2 linked regions of the Nordella sp. HKS 07 genome follow. The protein of the gene in region 2 interacts with the protein of the main gene of each other region in a pairwise test. Links are inferred from orthologs where the notes say so. Each region holds a gene or a part of one and is shown on either strand. Other genes may lie near its edges.

What was found.
Region 1: the proteins of mtgA (region 2) and G5V57_RS32220 interact in binary tests that used the Escherichia coli proteins (3 or more experiments, as listed by UniProt). The link is inferred for Nordella sp. HKS 07 from one-to-one orthologs.

The regions. Positions count from the first base shown.
Region 1 is NZ_CP049258.1:6,794,842-6,799,595, forward strand. The notes cover bases 1,840-4,754. They hold G5V57_RS32220 (penicillin-binding protein 2), read right to left. Parts: upstream 4,187-4,754; coding sequence 2,492-4,186; downstream 1,840-2,491. Other genes in these bases: G5V57_RS32215 (UDP-N-acetylmuramoyl-L-alanyl-D-glutamate--2,6-diaminopimelate ligase), read right to left, coding at 1,840-2,490; G5V57_RS32225 (cell division protein FtsL), read right to left, coding at 4,193-4,543; rsmH (16S rRNA (cytosine(1402)-N(4))-methyltransferase RsmH), read right to left, coding at 4,543-4,754. Outside these bases: G5V57_RS32210 (UDP-N-acetylmuramoylalanyl-D-glutamyl-2,6-diaminopimelate--D-alanyl-D-alanine ligase), read right to left, coding at 1-1,031; more of G5V57_RS32215, read right to left, coding at 1,024-1,839. UniProt on the Escherichia coli protein: Essential cell division protein that catalyzes cross-linking of the peptidoglycan cell wall at the division septum. Required for localization of FtsN.
Region 2 is NZ_CP049258.1:1,193,304-1,200,367, reverse strand. What follows is about bases 1,918-4,657. They hold mtgA (monofunctional biosynthetic peptidoglycan transglycosylase), read left to right. Parts: upstream 1,918-2,752; coding sequence 2,753-3,562; downstream 3,563-4,657. Other genes in these bases: G5V57_RS05740 (glutathione S-transferase family protein), read left to right, coding at 4,173-4,657; rpmF (50S ribosomal protein L32), read left to right, coding at 3,638-3,823; G5V57_RS05755 (polyprenyl synthetase family protein), read right to left, coding at 1,918-2,660. Outside these bases: ispG (flavodoxin-dependent (E)-4-hydroxy-3-methylbut-2-enyl-diphosphate synthase), read left to right, coding at 1-587; G5V57_RS05765 (hypothetical protein), read left to right, coding at 676-891; G5V57_RS05760 (aldo/keto reductase), read left to right, coding at 900-1,745; more of G5V57_RS05755, read right to left, coding at 1,755-1,917; more of G5V57_RS05740, read left to right, coding at 4,658-4,790; G5V57_RS05735 (lipopolysaccharide biosynthesis protein), read left to right, coding at 5,042-6,391; G5V57_RS05730 (GNAT family N-acetyltransferase), read left to right, coding at 6,388-7,064. UniProt on the Escherichia coli protein: Peptidoglycan polymerase that catalyzes glycan chain elongation from lipid-linked precursors. May play a role in peptidoglycan assembly during cell division in collaboration with other cell division proteins.

The sequences.
Region 1 (4,754 bases), 5.6 Mb from region 2 along the record:
CTCTCGTCGATGAGAAGGATGGTGCCGCCGGGTGCCCTGAGTGTCATCTGCACGCCACGTCCCTTGGCGGGTTGCGCCGCAGCGAGCGCCAGGCTCGCCCGCGCGAGATCGGCGCCGGCGAGTTTGACCGCGGCCAGCGCCGCAAGGCTGTTGAGCACCATATGCTCGCCCGGCATGCCGAGCTTGTAAATCACCGGTTCGCCCTGGATTGTCGCCGTGATGCACGAGCAGTCGGCGTGCAGCACCGATCTTTCGAGATAGACATCCGAGGCTGCATCCCGCCCGAAGCTCACGATATTGGCGACACCGGTCGAGCGTGCCGCGGCGCTCAGGCGGTCGAAGAATTCATTGTCGCGATTGAGCACCGCATGGCCGCCGGGCTCGACACCCAGAAAGATCTCCGCCTTGGCATCGGCGATCTCGGCGACGGACGAGAAATAGCCGAGGTGAACGGCGACCACGGTGGTGATGACCGCGATATGCGGGCGCACCATCTTGACCAGCGGCGTGATCTCGCCCGGATGGTTCATGCCGATCTCGAACACGCCATAGGCGGTGTCGGCCGGCATGCGCGCCAGCGTGAGCGGCACGCCCCAATGATTGTTGAACGACGCGACCGAGGCATGCGTATAGCCAGAAGCCGAGAGCGCAAGCCTGAGCATCTCCTTGGTGCTGGTCTTGCCGACGCTGCCGGTCACGGCGATGATCTGCGCCTTCGAGCGGGCCCTGGCCGCGAGCCCGATCTTCTCGAGCGCCTTCAGCACGTCGTCGACGATGAGAAGTGGACCCGCCGCCGCCATGGCCTCTGTCGGGCGTGACACGATGGCGAGCCCGGCGCCCGAGTTGAGCGCGTTCTCGGCATAGTCATGGCCATCGACCCGGTCGCCTTTGATCGCAGCGAAGATGTCGCCCTGAGCCACGCTCCGGCTGTCGATCGAGACGCCGGTGAGCGGCATCGAGACCGTGCCGCGCAAGGTCCCACCCGCGGCGGCGATCAGCTCATCAATGGTCCACAGCGGCCGTTCAGCCATGGTAATCCTGCCCGCCTACCGCCGCCTTCACCGCATCATGGTCGCTGAAAGGCAGCACTTTGCCGCTGATCGTCTGGCCGAGTTCATGCCCCTTGCCGGCGACGAGAAGGATGTCCCCCTCTTCCAGCGCTTCGATCGCCGTCCTGAGGGCAAGCGCCCGGTCGCCGATTTCTATCCCGCCCGGGCAAGCCGCCATCACCGCCGCGCGGATGATGGCCGGATCCTCCGAGCGCGGATTATCGTCGGTCACATAGGCAATGTCGGCGAACTTCGCCGCGATGGCGCCCATTTGCGGGCGTTTGCCCTTGTCCCGGTCGCCGCCGGCGCCGAATACGACGGCGAGCCTGCGCTTAACATAGGGCCGCAGCGCCAGTATCGCCTTCTCCAGCGCATCGGGCGTATGGGCATAGTCGACGAAGATCGGGGCGCCCTTGGCGGAATGCGCCACCAGATCGAGCCGGCCCTTGGCGCCCTTGAGCGATTCGAGGGCATGCAGGACGAGGGCCTCCTCGCCCCCCGTGGCGATGACGAGGCCGGCGGCGACGAGCGCGTTGGACACCTGGAAATCGCCGACCAGCGGCAGGTAGACTTCGTGCTGCCCGCTCGCCGTCGCCAGTACCAGGCGCTGGCCGAAGCCGTCGAGCATGCAGGAGACCAGCTTGAGATCATGCCCCTTCTCGCCAACTGTGAAGACGGTGAGGCCGTGCGCCTTGGCGCGCCCCAGCACATCCTGGGCGATCTCCACATCGGCGTTGACCACCGCGGGCGCGCCCTCAGGCAGCAACTCCGAGAACAGTCGCATTTTTGCGGCGAAATATTCTTCGTAGGTCGCGTGATAATCGAGATGGTCGCGAGTCAGATTGGTGAAGCCGCCGGCCGCCAGCCGGACTCCGTCGAGCCGGAACTGCGCAAGCCCGTGGCTCGACGCTTCCATGGCGAGATGGGTGACGTGATCCTGGGCGAGACCCGCCAGCGTGTGATGCAGCTTGACCGGATCGGGCGTCGTATGGGCGAGATATTCCTCGCCCGCCGGTCCGACGATGCCGACTGTGCCGATGCTCGCGGCGCGAAATCCCATCGACTGCCAGATCTGTCGCACGAAGGCCGCGACCGAGGTCTTGCCATTGGTGCCAGTGACGGCGACGACGATATCGGGCTGGCTGCCGGCGAAGCGCGACGCGATACGCGCGAAGAGCTGATGTGGGTTGGCTGACTTGATCAGGATCGAATTCGCCGCCGGCGCCGTGACCGTCTGGCCAACGACCACCGCTGCCGCGCCGGCCGCGACGGCCTGCGGAATGAACTGGGCGCCGTCGACCTTCGTGCCTGGCAAGGCGGCGAAGAGGAAGCCCGGCTTCACCTGCCGGCTGTCGGCGGTGAGACCGGAGATCGCCGCGTCCTTGGCGCCCTGCGGCAGCGCGGCATCGTCGGCGAGGAGGCGCGAGAGAGGCACGCTCATTTCAGGTCCTGCCTTCCTTCAACGCTTTCGCCTGCTGCTTGGCGATCTCCTTGCGCTCGGCATCGGTGAGCTCCGGCTCGACGCCGAGCAACGGCGCGATGCGGGCGATGATGTTGCCGGCGGTGGGCACCGCGTTCCAGCCCGAGGTCGAGAAGCCGTAGGTCTCGGGGGTTGCCTGCGGCTCGTCCATCATCACCATGACGACATATTGCGGGTTATCCATCGGAAAGGCGCCCGTGAAAACGGTAAGGTTCTTGGTCTTGTCGTAGCGTCCGTTGACGACCTTCTCGGCCGTGCCCGTCTTGCCGCCGATACGGTAGCCGGGGGCTTTGGCGTTGGCGCTGCGCGCACTGCCTTCGAGCCCGTTGAGCCTGAACAGATAGCGCAGCTTCTCGCTGGTTTCGGGCTTCACCACGCGCTTCGCCAGCGCCTGCGCATCAGCTGCGTCGCGCTTGAGGAACGTCACCGGAAGCATATTTCCGCCATTGAGCAAACCCGCTACCACCTGGGCTCCTTGCAGGGGCTGTACGGCAAAACCGTGGCCAAAGGCGACGGTCGCCTGGACCAGTCTGCCCCAGCGCTTGGGCAGGATCGGCTTGGCGTTTTCCGGTAGCTCCGTCACGAGCCGATCCATCAGTCCGACCCGGCGCAGGAATGCCTGGTGCCGTTCCTGATCGACGGCGAGCACCATGCGAGCCGTGCCGATATTGGAGGAGTTGGTGAAGACCTCGGGCAGCGTCAGAATCCGCCTTGTCGGCTGGAAGTCGTGGATGGCGGCACGCCCGATGACCAGCGGCGCGCGGGCATCGAACTGGCTCGCGAGGGTAGCAGTGCCATAGTCCAGCGCCATGGCGAAGGACACCGCCTTGATGACCGAACCCAGCTCGAAGACGCCGCTCGTCATCCGGTTGGCCTGGTCGAAGGTGAAATTCTTGTTTTCCTGATTGGGATTGAAATCGGGCAGTGACACCAGGCCCAGCACTTCGCCGCTGCGCATATCGAGAACGATGGCGCCGCCCGCCAGGGCGCGGAACTTGGCGATGCCCTTGGCGAGCTCGTCGGCCAACGCGTGCTGGACGCGGATGTCGATCGAGAGCACCGCCGGCATGGCGCGCGTATTGTCCTCGCCGAGCGAGGCGGTATAGAGCGCGCCCTGATCGTCGAGGAATTTCTCGATGCCGGCGATGCCCTTGGAATCGAGATCGACATAGCCCAGCACATGGCTGGCCAGCCGGCCCATCGGATAGACGCGTTTGGTTTCGGCCCGGAAGCCAAGTCCGGGAATGCCGAGATTGTGGATGGCCTCGCGCTCCGACGGACTCACTTCGCGCTTGAGCCACATGAACGCACGGTTGGGCTGCGACAGCTTCTGGCGCAGCGACTTGGCATCGAAGCTCGGCACGGTGGCGGTCAAGAGTTCGACCGCCTCGTCGACATCGAGGATCTTGCGCGGATCGGCATAGAGCGAGAATACGGAAACATCGGTTGCCAGAACCACGCCATTGCGATCGACGATGTCGGGCCGCGGCACCCGCTCGCTATATTCGATGACCGGCTTCTCGGGGCGCTGCTGCCACAAAGTGAGATTGGCGAGTTGCGAGGCGATCGCCACGAAGAACATGACGAATCCGAAGTTCACCAGCCGCAGACGATTGCGTCCGGCGAGGCTTCCGTCCTGGCGCATTGAAAACAGCATCACGCCTCACTCCATCGCCTTTAGAATGTCGCCGATCGCGTCCTTGCCCTGCTCCTCCAGCTTGACCGGAGGTTCGTCGGGAATGCGCGTCGCGAGCTCGTTGATCTTCACGAATTGATCGGGCGATATGCGCTTCAGCTCGAGATATTGCTCGGCGAGCCGCTGCAGGCGATCCGGCCTGATCAGGCTCGACCATTCGGCATTGAGAAGCCCGATCGTCTCCTTCTCGTTGGCGATGGCGGCGTTCGAGCGCGCGATCTGCCGCTCGATGCCGCGAATGGAATGCTCCAGTGAATAGAGCACATAGGCGGAGACGAGGACCGCCACGACCAGACATGCATTGAATGCTCTGAGCATCAGTTGCGCCGCCCTTCGACCGATGGAACCGCGATATCTTCGAGATTGAGAGCCAGTGCTGGCGCCGAGGTGCGCTCGCCGGCGCGCAACTTTGCCGAGCGGGCGCGCGGATTGTCCGCCGTCTCGGCCACGCTCGCTTCCTGATGCCCCCGGAAGACGGGAATGAAACGCGCTTCTTCCCCCGCTTCACGCCCCGGCATGTGGCGTGAGG
Region 2 (7,064 bases):
TGATCGCCGTCTATCGGCTCCTCGCCAGGCGTTGCGATTACGCCTTGCATCTGGGCCTCACCGAAGCGGGCATGGGCTCGAAAGGCATCGTCGCCTCGACGGCCGCACTCGCCGTCCTGCTCCAGGAAGGCATAGGCGACACGATCCGCATCTCGCTCACGCCCGAACCCGGCGGCGACCGCACCCGCGAGGTGATCGTGGCGCAGGAGATCCTGCAGACGATGGGCTTGCGTTCCTTCGCGCCCATGGTCATCGCATGTCCCGGCTGCGGGCGCACCACCTCGACGGTGTTCCAGGAACTGGCGCAGGACATCCAGACCTATGTGCGCGACCGCTTGGTCGACTGGCGGCGCGATTATCCGGGCTTCGAGACGCTGTCGCTCGCGGTCATGGGCTGCATCGTCAACGGTCCGGGCGAATCGAAACATGCCGATATCGGCATCTCGCTGCCGGGAACCGGCGAACTGCCTTCCGCGCCCGTCTATGTCGACGGCAAGAAGGTCGCCACTTTGCGCGGCGCCGACATCGCCAACCAGTTCAAGGGCATCGTCGAGAATTACGTCAGGGAGCGATGGGGCTCGGTTTAATTCTCTGCTGGACAGCGGATTGACATTGAACTCTGTTCTTATTTCGTTCTATATTCCGCCTCCCATCATCATGAAGAGAGGCCCCCTCATGACCCGTCCCTTCAGCTTTTCCGACCGCCAGCATTTCGTGCAATGCCTGGCCATCGTGCGCAATCTCTCCATCGCCTGCGCAATGGGCGAGCGGCCCGATTCGGAACTCGGCAAGCGCTGCAATATGCTGGTGACCTCGGTCGATGACGTGATGGGCGAACTCGTCGGCGACTCGGCCTATTTCCACGTCCAGGATGGAGCCAACCGAGCATAGGGGTGCGTATGCAGACGAGACGCTTCGGAGCAGCGGGACGCGATGTCCCGGTCATCGGCCAGGGCAGCTGGTATATCGAGCATGCGGAGAAGACGAGCGCTATCGCCGCCCTGCGGCGCGGGCTCGATCTCGGCATGACTCATATCGATACCGCCGAGATGTATGGCTCAGGCCAAGCGGAGACGATCATCGGCGAGGCCGTCAAGGGCCGGCGCGAAGAGGTCTTCATCGTTTCCAAGGTGCTGCCCAGCAATGCGTCCAGGGCCGGTACGAAGCGTGCCTGCGAGGCATCGCTCAAGCGTCTCGGCACCGACCGGCTCGATTGCTATCTTCTCCACTGGCGCGGGCAATATGCTCTCGCCGAGACCTTCCAGGCTTTCGAGGACCTGAAAGGCGAGGGCAAGATCCTCTCCTGGGGCGTCAGCAATTTCGATGAAGGCGATCTCGCAGAGGCGCTCAGCGTCGCGGGACCCGGCAGGATCGCCTGCAATCAGGTGCTCTATCACCTGGAGGAGCGCGCCATCGAGCATGCGGTCATTCCGTGGTGCGAGGCAAACGATGTCGCGGTGGTCGCCTATAGTCCCTTCGGCCATTCGGGTTTCCCCGACACCGCGAGCAAGAGCGGCAAGGTGCTGGCCGAGATCGCCGCCGTCCATCGCTCGAGCCCGCGCCAGGTGGCGCTCGCCTTGCTCACGCGCAGGCCTTCGCTCTTCGCCATTCCGAAAGCGGCCAAGCTCGCGCATGTCGAGGACAATGCGAAGGCGGGCGGGCTCGTCTTGAGCGCCGCCGAGATCCAGCGTCTCGATCAGGCCTTTCCGCTCGGCCGCAAACCGCGCGGCCTGCCGATGATCTGAAAACCTGATCTATTTCCGCCGTGCGACCACATAGTCCGCGGCGGCGGCCAGGATCGTCGCCTTGCCGGCAAAGAGTGCGAGCGCGTCCTTGGCTTCATCGACCAGTTTTCGCGCCTCGGCCTTGGCGCCATCGAGGCCGAGAAGATCGACATAGGTCGCCTTGCCGGCCACCTTGTCCTTGCCGGCCGTCTTGCCGAGCGTGGCGCTCGAGGCTTCGACATCGAGAATGTCGTCGGCGATCTGGAAGGCAAGTCCGATCCGGTCGGCATAGAGGCTCAATGCCGCGCGTTCGTTCGCGCCGGCTTTGCCCAATATGGCGCCGGCGCGCAAGGCGAAGCGGAAGAGGGCGCCCGTCTTCATCGCCTGCAAGGTGACGATGCGGCCGAGATCGGCGATTTTCTCGCTCTCGGCCGCGAGATCGAGCATCTGGCCACCGGCCATGCCGTCCTTGCCCGCCGCCTTGGCGAGCTCGGCGATGAGCTCGCCGCGCACCGAGGCGTCCGCATGCGTGGCCTCGCTGCTCAAAATCTCGAATGCGAAGGTGAGCAGCGCGTCGCCGGCGAGGATCGCGGTCGCCTCATCGAAGGCCTTGTGCACCGTGGGTCGGCCGCGGCGCAAATCGTCATCATCCATTGCCGGCAGATCGTCGTGCACGAGCGAATAGCAATGCACGCATTCGATCGCCGCGCCCGCCTGCAAGGCAGGGATTTCGCCGACCTCGAAGAGGCGGGCGCTCTCGGCGACGAAAAACGGCCTGATGCGTTTGCCTGGCGCCAGAAGGGCATAGCGCATCGCTTCGACGAGCCGCGGTGCAGGGGCGCCGCCAGTGGGCAACAGGCGTTCGAGATGGGCCGCTATGGTCCCGGCAAAGGCACTGAGACGCCGTTCGAACTCGGTTTGCGGGAGTGACGCCAAGATGCTGTCCTGTGCTAGGGTTCGGGCAAGCTGTAGAGAGAAGGGCAAGGAAACTCAACCTATGGGGCGCCGCGTATTGTATCGGGCCGGTCATGACTGATATCGAGGTCAGACGGCGGGCGCTTTTCCAGAGACGTGCGGCGCATCCCCCCACCGAAACGAGCGACGAGACCCCATCCGTGGCCTCCAAGACCTGGCGCATCACCGGCCTGCTCAAGCGCTTCGATCCCTGGCCGCGCCGGATCGCCACAGTGGCCATTATCGCCGCGCTATGGCCCGTCGTGATGACCCTGGTCTATACGGTCGTGCCGCCGCCCGCTTCCAATCTGATGATCACCCGGCTGTTCAGCGGCAATGGCATTGATTATCGATGGGTCAGCTTCGATGAGATATCGCCGCATCTGTCGCGCGCCGTCGTTTCCTCGGAGGATGCCCGCTTCTGCTCGCATAACGGCGTCGACTGGATCGAGTTCGGCGATGTGCTGGACGAGGCGACCGATGGCGACGGGGAAGGGCCGATCCGCGGCGCCAGCACCATCTCCATGCAGACTGCCAAGAATGTCTTCCTGTGGGATGGCCGCAGCCCGGTCCGCAAGGCGCTGGAGTTGCCGTTGGCCTACTGGATGGATCTGGTCTGGTCGAAGCGCCGCATGATCGAGATCTATCTCAATATCGTCGAATGGGCGCCCGGAATTTACGGAGCGGAAGCTGCCTCGCAATATCATTTCAAGAAACCCGCCGCCAAATTGTCGAAGCGGGAGGCCGCCCTCTTGGCGGCGGTCCTGCCCAATCCGATCAAGCGGAACGCCGGGAAGCCGTCCAAAAGGGTCAATCGCATCGCCCAGCGAATCATGGCCCGGATGAACATGATCGGTCCCTATGTGACTTGCCTCGGGCTTTGAAGCCCGCTATAAGCGCCCCAGATTTGGCGCCCCGGCCCGGCCGGGCTTGCGCCTTTTGTTTGATGGAGAGTTTAAATGGCCGTTCCACGCAAGAAGATGTCCCGCAGCCGCATCGGCATGCGCCGCTCGGGCCATAAGCTGCAGACCGTCACCTGGATCGAGGACAAGAAGTCCGGTGAATTGCGCCGTCCGCACCATGTCGATCTCAAGACCGGCATGTATAAGGGCCGCCAGATCCTGGAACCCAAGAGCGATTTCTGATCCGCTCAAGCTCAAGCATTTCGAGCGGGTTCTGAGGGGAATTCGTTCAAGCGGGGGCCGGCGCTTGCGCCGGCCTTAGCCTTTATTGCGGCTTCTGATCAGAATCAGTAATTCAGTCCCGCTTTGACGATGTTGATACGCAGATCGACATCGGCGTCGAAATTACCGCCATCACCCTCACACAGCTCGATGCTGTCGGAGCCCAGATCCACAAAATCGTATTCGAGGCCAGCCGACCAGTCGTCTGTGAAGGTCCATTCGATGCCCGCGCCCGCGGTCCCGCTGCGATTCCTTGTGGAATGCCGGAAGGCCGGCGATCTATGGGCCTAGCCATGGAAAGAGGATGGTGATGAAACTCTATTACCAGACGCATTCGCCTTACGCACGCAAGGCGCTGGTCTTTGCCCATGAAGCCGGATTGGCGGCGCAGATCGAGGTCATCCATCACGAGACCAGCCCGACGCGCCGCAATGATACGGTCTTCGCCGAGAATCCGCTCGGCAAAGTGCCGGTGCTCGTCCGACCAGGACTTGCGCCGATCTTCGATTCGGACGTCATCTGCGCTTATCTCGACACGTTGGCGCCCGAGCGCCGCCTGATCCCGCGGGAGGGCGAGGCGCGCTGGACAGCCTTGCGCCTGCAAGCCGTGGCGCAGGGCCTCTGCGAGGCCGGCATCGCTCTGCGCTGGGAGACCGTGCGCCGCCCGGCCGAGCTGCGCTACGCGCCGCTGCGTGACGGCTATGTCGAGAAACTGGTCTCAAGCTATGACTGGCTCGAGACTAATCTGGATGTATCGACACCCCTCCATGTCGGCCATATCGCACTCGCGACGGCGCTCGACTGGATCATATTCCGCGGCCTGCCTTCCTTCCGAGCCGGCCGGCCTCGCCTGACAGCGTGGTTCGATGAATTCGCCGCTCGTCCCGCCATGCAGGCGACACCGCTTTCGGGGGAAACGCGGGACTAGTGTGCTGAACGCGAAGTTCCTGATATCAGGCGGCTTGCACCGACAGGAATTTCGCGTTCAAAAGCACACTAGAATCATTAGGTTTTCTAGTGTCCTTCCGAATCCGAAGTTCGCTCGGAAGATCCCGCTGGCTGTGGCGAGCTTCGGATTCGGGACACTAGATTCATTCCGCGAGTGGGCCGTTAACCATCCCCTCAAAGGGAAGTTTAGGTATTCGCCCTTAGCTTGCGCCGCACTCATCATGGGGCGGAATGGAACAGCTGCTGAAATGGGTGCCGCCGGCCTTGCGACAGCCGGCCGAAACGTTGCTCTGCAGCAGCGGTGAAGGTGCACGTTCGGGCCGCGGCGCGCTCATTGCCTTCGCCATCCGTATCGCCTCTGCCTGTCTCGCCTTTCTCAGCCAAATTCTGCTCGCCCGCTGGATGGGCGCCTTCGAATTCGGCATCTTCACTTATGGCTGGGTGTGGGTGCTGGTCCTGGGCTCTCTGGTGTCGGTCGGCTTCGCCACCTCGGTGATGCGCTTCCTTCCGCAATATCGCGAACAGGAGAAATGGGAGCTGTTCCACGGCTTCCTGCGCGCCGGGCGCATGATCGTCCTCGTCCTCGGCGCCATCATCGCGCTCATTGCCGTTCTGCTCATCAGGGATTGGAGCGGACTCATCGAGCCGGTCTATCTCGTTCCGCTCGGTCTCGCGCTGGTGAGCTTGCCGGCCTATGGCCTCACCGATTTCCAGGATGGCGTGGGCCGCGCGCAAGGCTGGATCGATCTGGCGCTTTTCCCGCCCTATATCCTGCGACCCATCCTGCTCTTCGTCTGCATTGGTATCTTCTACTGGGCAGCGCGTCCGCCCGACGCCGCGACGGCGGCGCTGGCGCTGGTGCTCGCCTGCTGGCTAACCGCGATCGCGCAATATCTGGCACTCAGAAAACGTCTCGAACGGTCGACGCCGAGAGCGCAGCCGGCCTACATGTTGGCGAACTGGACCCGCACCTCGCTGCCGCTCTTCATGATCGACGGCTTCACGCTGTTCATCCTCAATCTCGATGTGCTGCTGCTCGAATATCTGCGCGTGCCGCCGGACCGGATCGGCATCTATTTCGCGGCGCTGAAAACCATCTCCCTCGTCGCCTTCGTGCATTTCTCGATCGGCGCTGTGGCGATGCCGCGTTTCGCCATCCTGCACGCCCGCGGCGATCTGGCCGAGATTCGGGCCTTCCTCACCCGCATGCAGAACTGGTGCTTCTGGCCTTCTCTGCTGGCGGCGGCCTTCCTGCTCGCTCTCGGCAAGCCGCTGCTCTGGCTGTTCGGCCCGGACTTCCTGGCGGCCTACCCGGTCATGTTCATCCTCGCTGTCGGCCTCCTGGCCCGCGCCTTCGCCGGCCCGGCGCAGAACTTGCTTGCCGTATCGGGACATCAGGACAAGGCGGCGATGATCTTGCTTGCAACATTCCTGCTCAATGGCGGTTTGGGGCTGGCCCTCATCCCGCGCTATGGCATCGAGGGCGCCGCGGTCGCCATTTCGGCCGCCTTCACCTTCGAGGCGATCGCCACGCTGCTGGTCACGTGGCGTCTTTTTCCCGCGCAGGGACCGAGGCCATGAATATGTTGCCGGTGACGGGCAGCGCTGAGACCATCAGAATTGAGATACTGGCGACGCTTGCCGAATTCGAGCGGATCTCGGCGCCCTGGCGGTCCCTCGGCGCGCGCAGTTTCGTCCCCGCCGGTTCCGCCCTGCAGGCCTGGCTCGCGCCGGCATTGATGCACTATTCGGCGCAGCTTCCCGCCGAAATAGTGGCGCTTTGGCGCGGCGAGGAACTCTGCGGTGTCTTCGCCCTCAAAGCCGGCCACGGCCTCGTGCGGCGCGCCTGGACATCGCCCCTGAGCTTCTCCGGCACGCCGCTGATCGGCGCGGAAGATCCAAAATCCACGCTCAAGGCGTTTCTGACGGCGCAGCGCGGCCGGGCAATTCAATTCCGCGCGCTTCCGGTCTCCGGCCCATTCTGGGACATGCTCGGCGAGGCCGTCGCGGAAGGCGGGGGAGCCATCGAGATTATCTCCCGCTGGGAAAGAGCGGCGCTTGGGTTCCAGGGCAGATTCGAGGACTGGGTCTCGCACAATTTCGAGCGCAAGCGGCGCAAGGAATATCGCCGGCTCAGATCCAGGCTCGGCGAGGAGGGCAAGCTCGATTGCACCGCTTGGGAACCCGGTGATCCGGTCGATCCCTGGGTGGATGCGTTGATCGCCCTCGAGGCCAAAGGCTGGAAAGGCCAGCG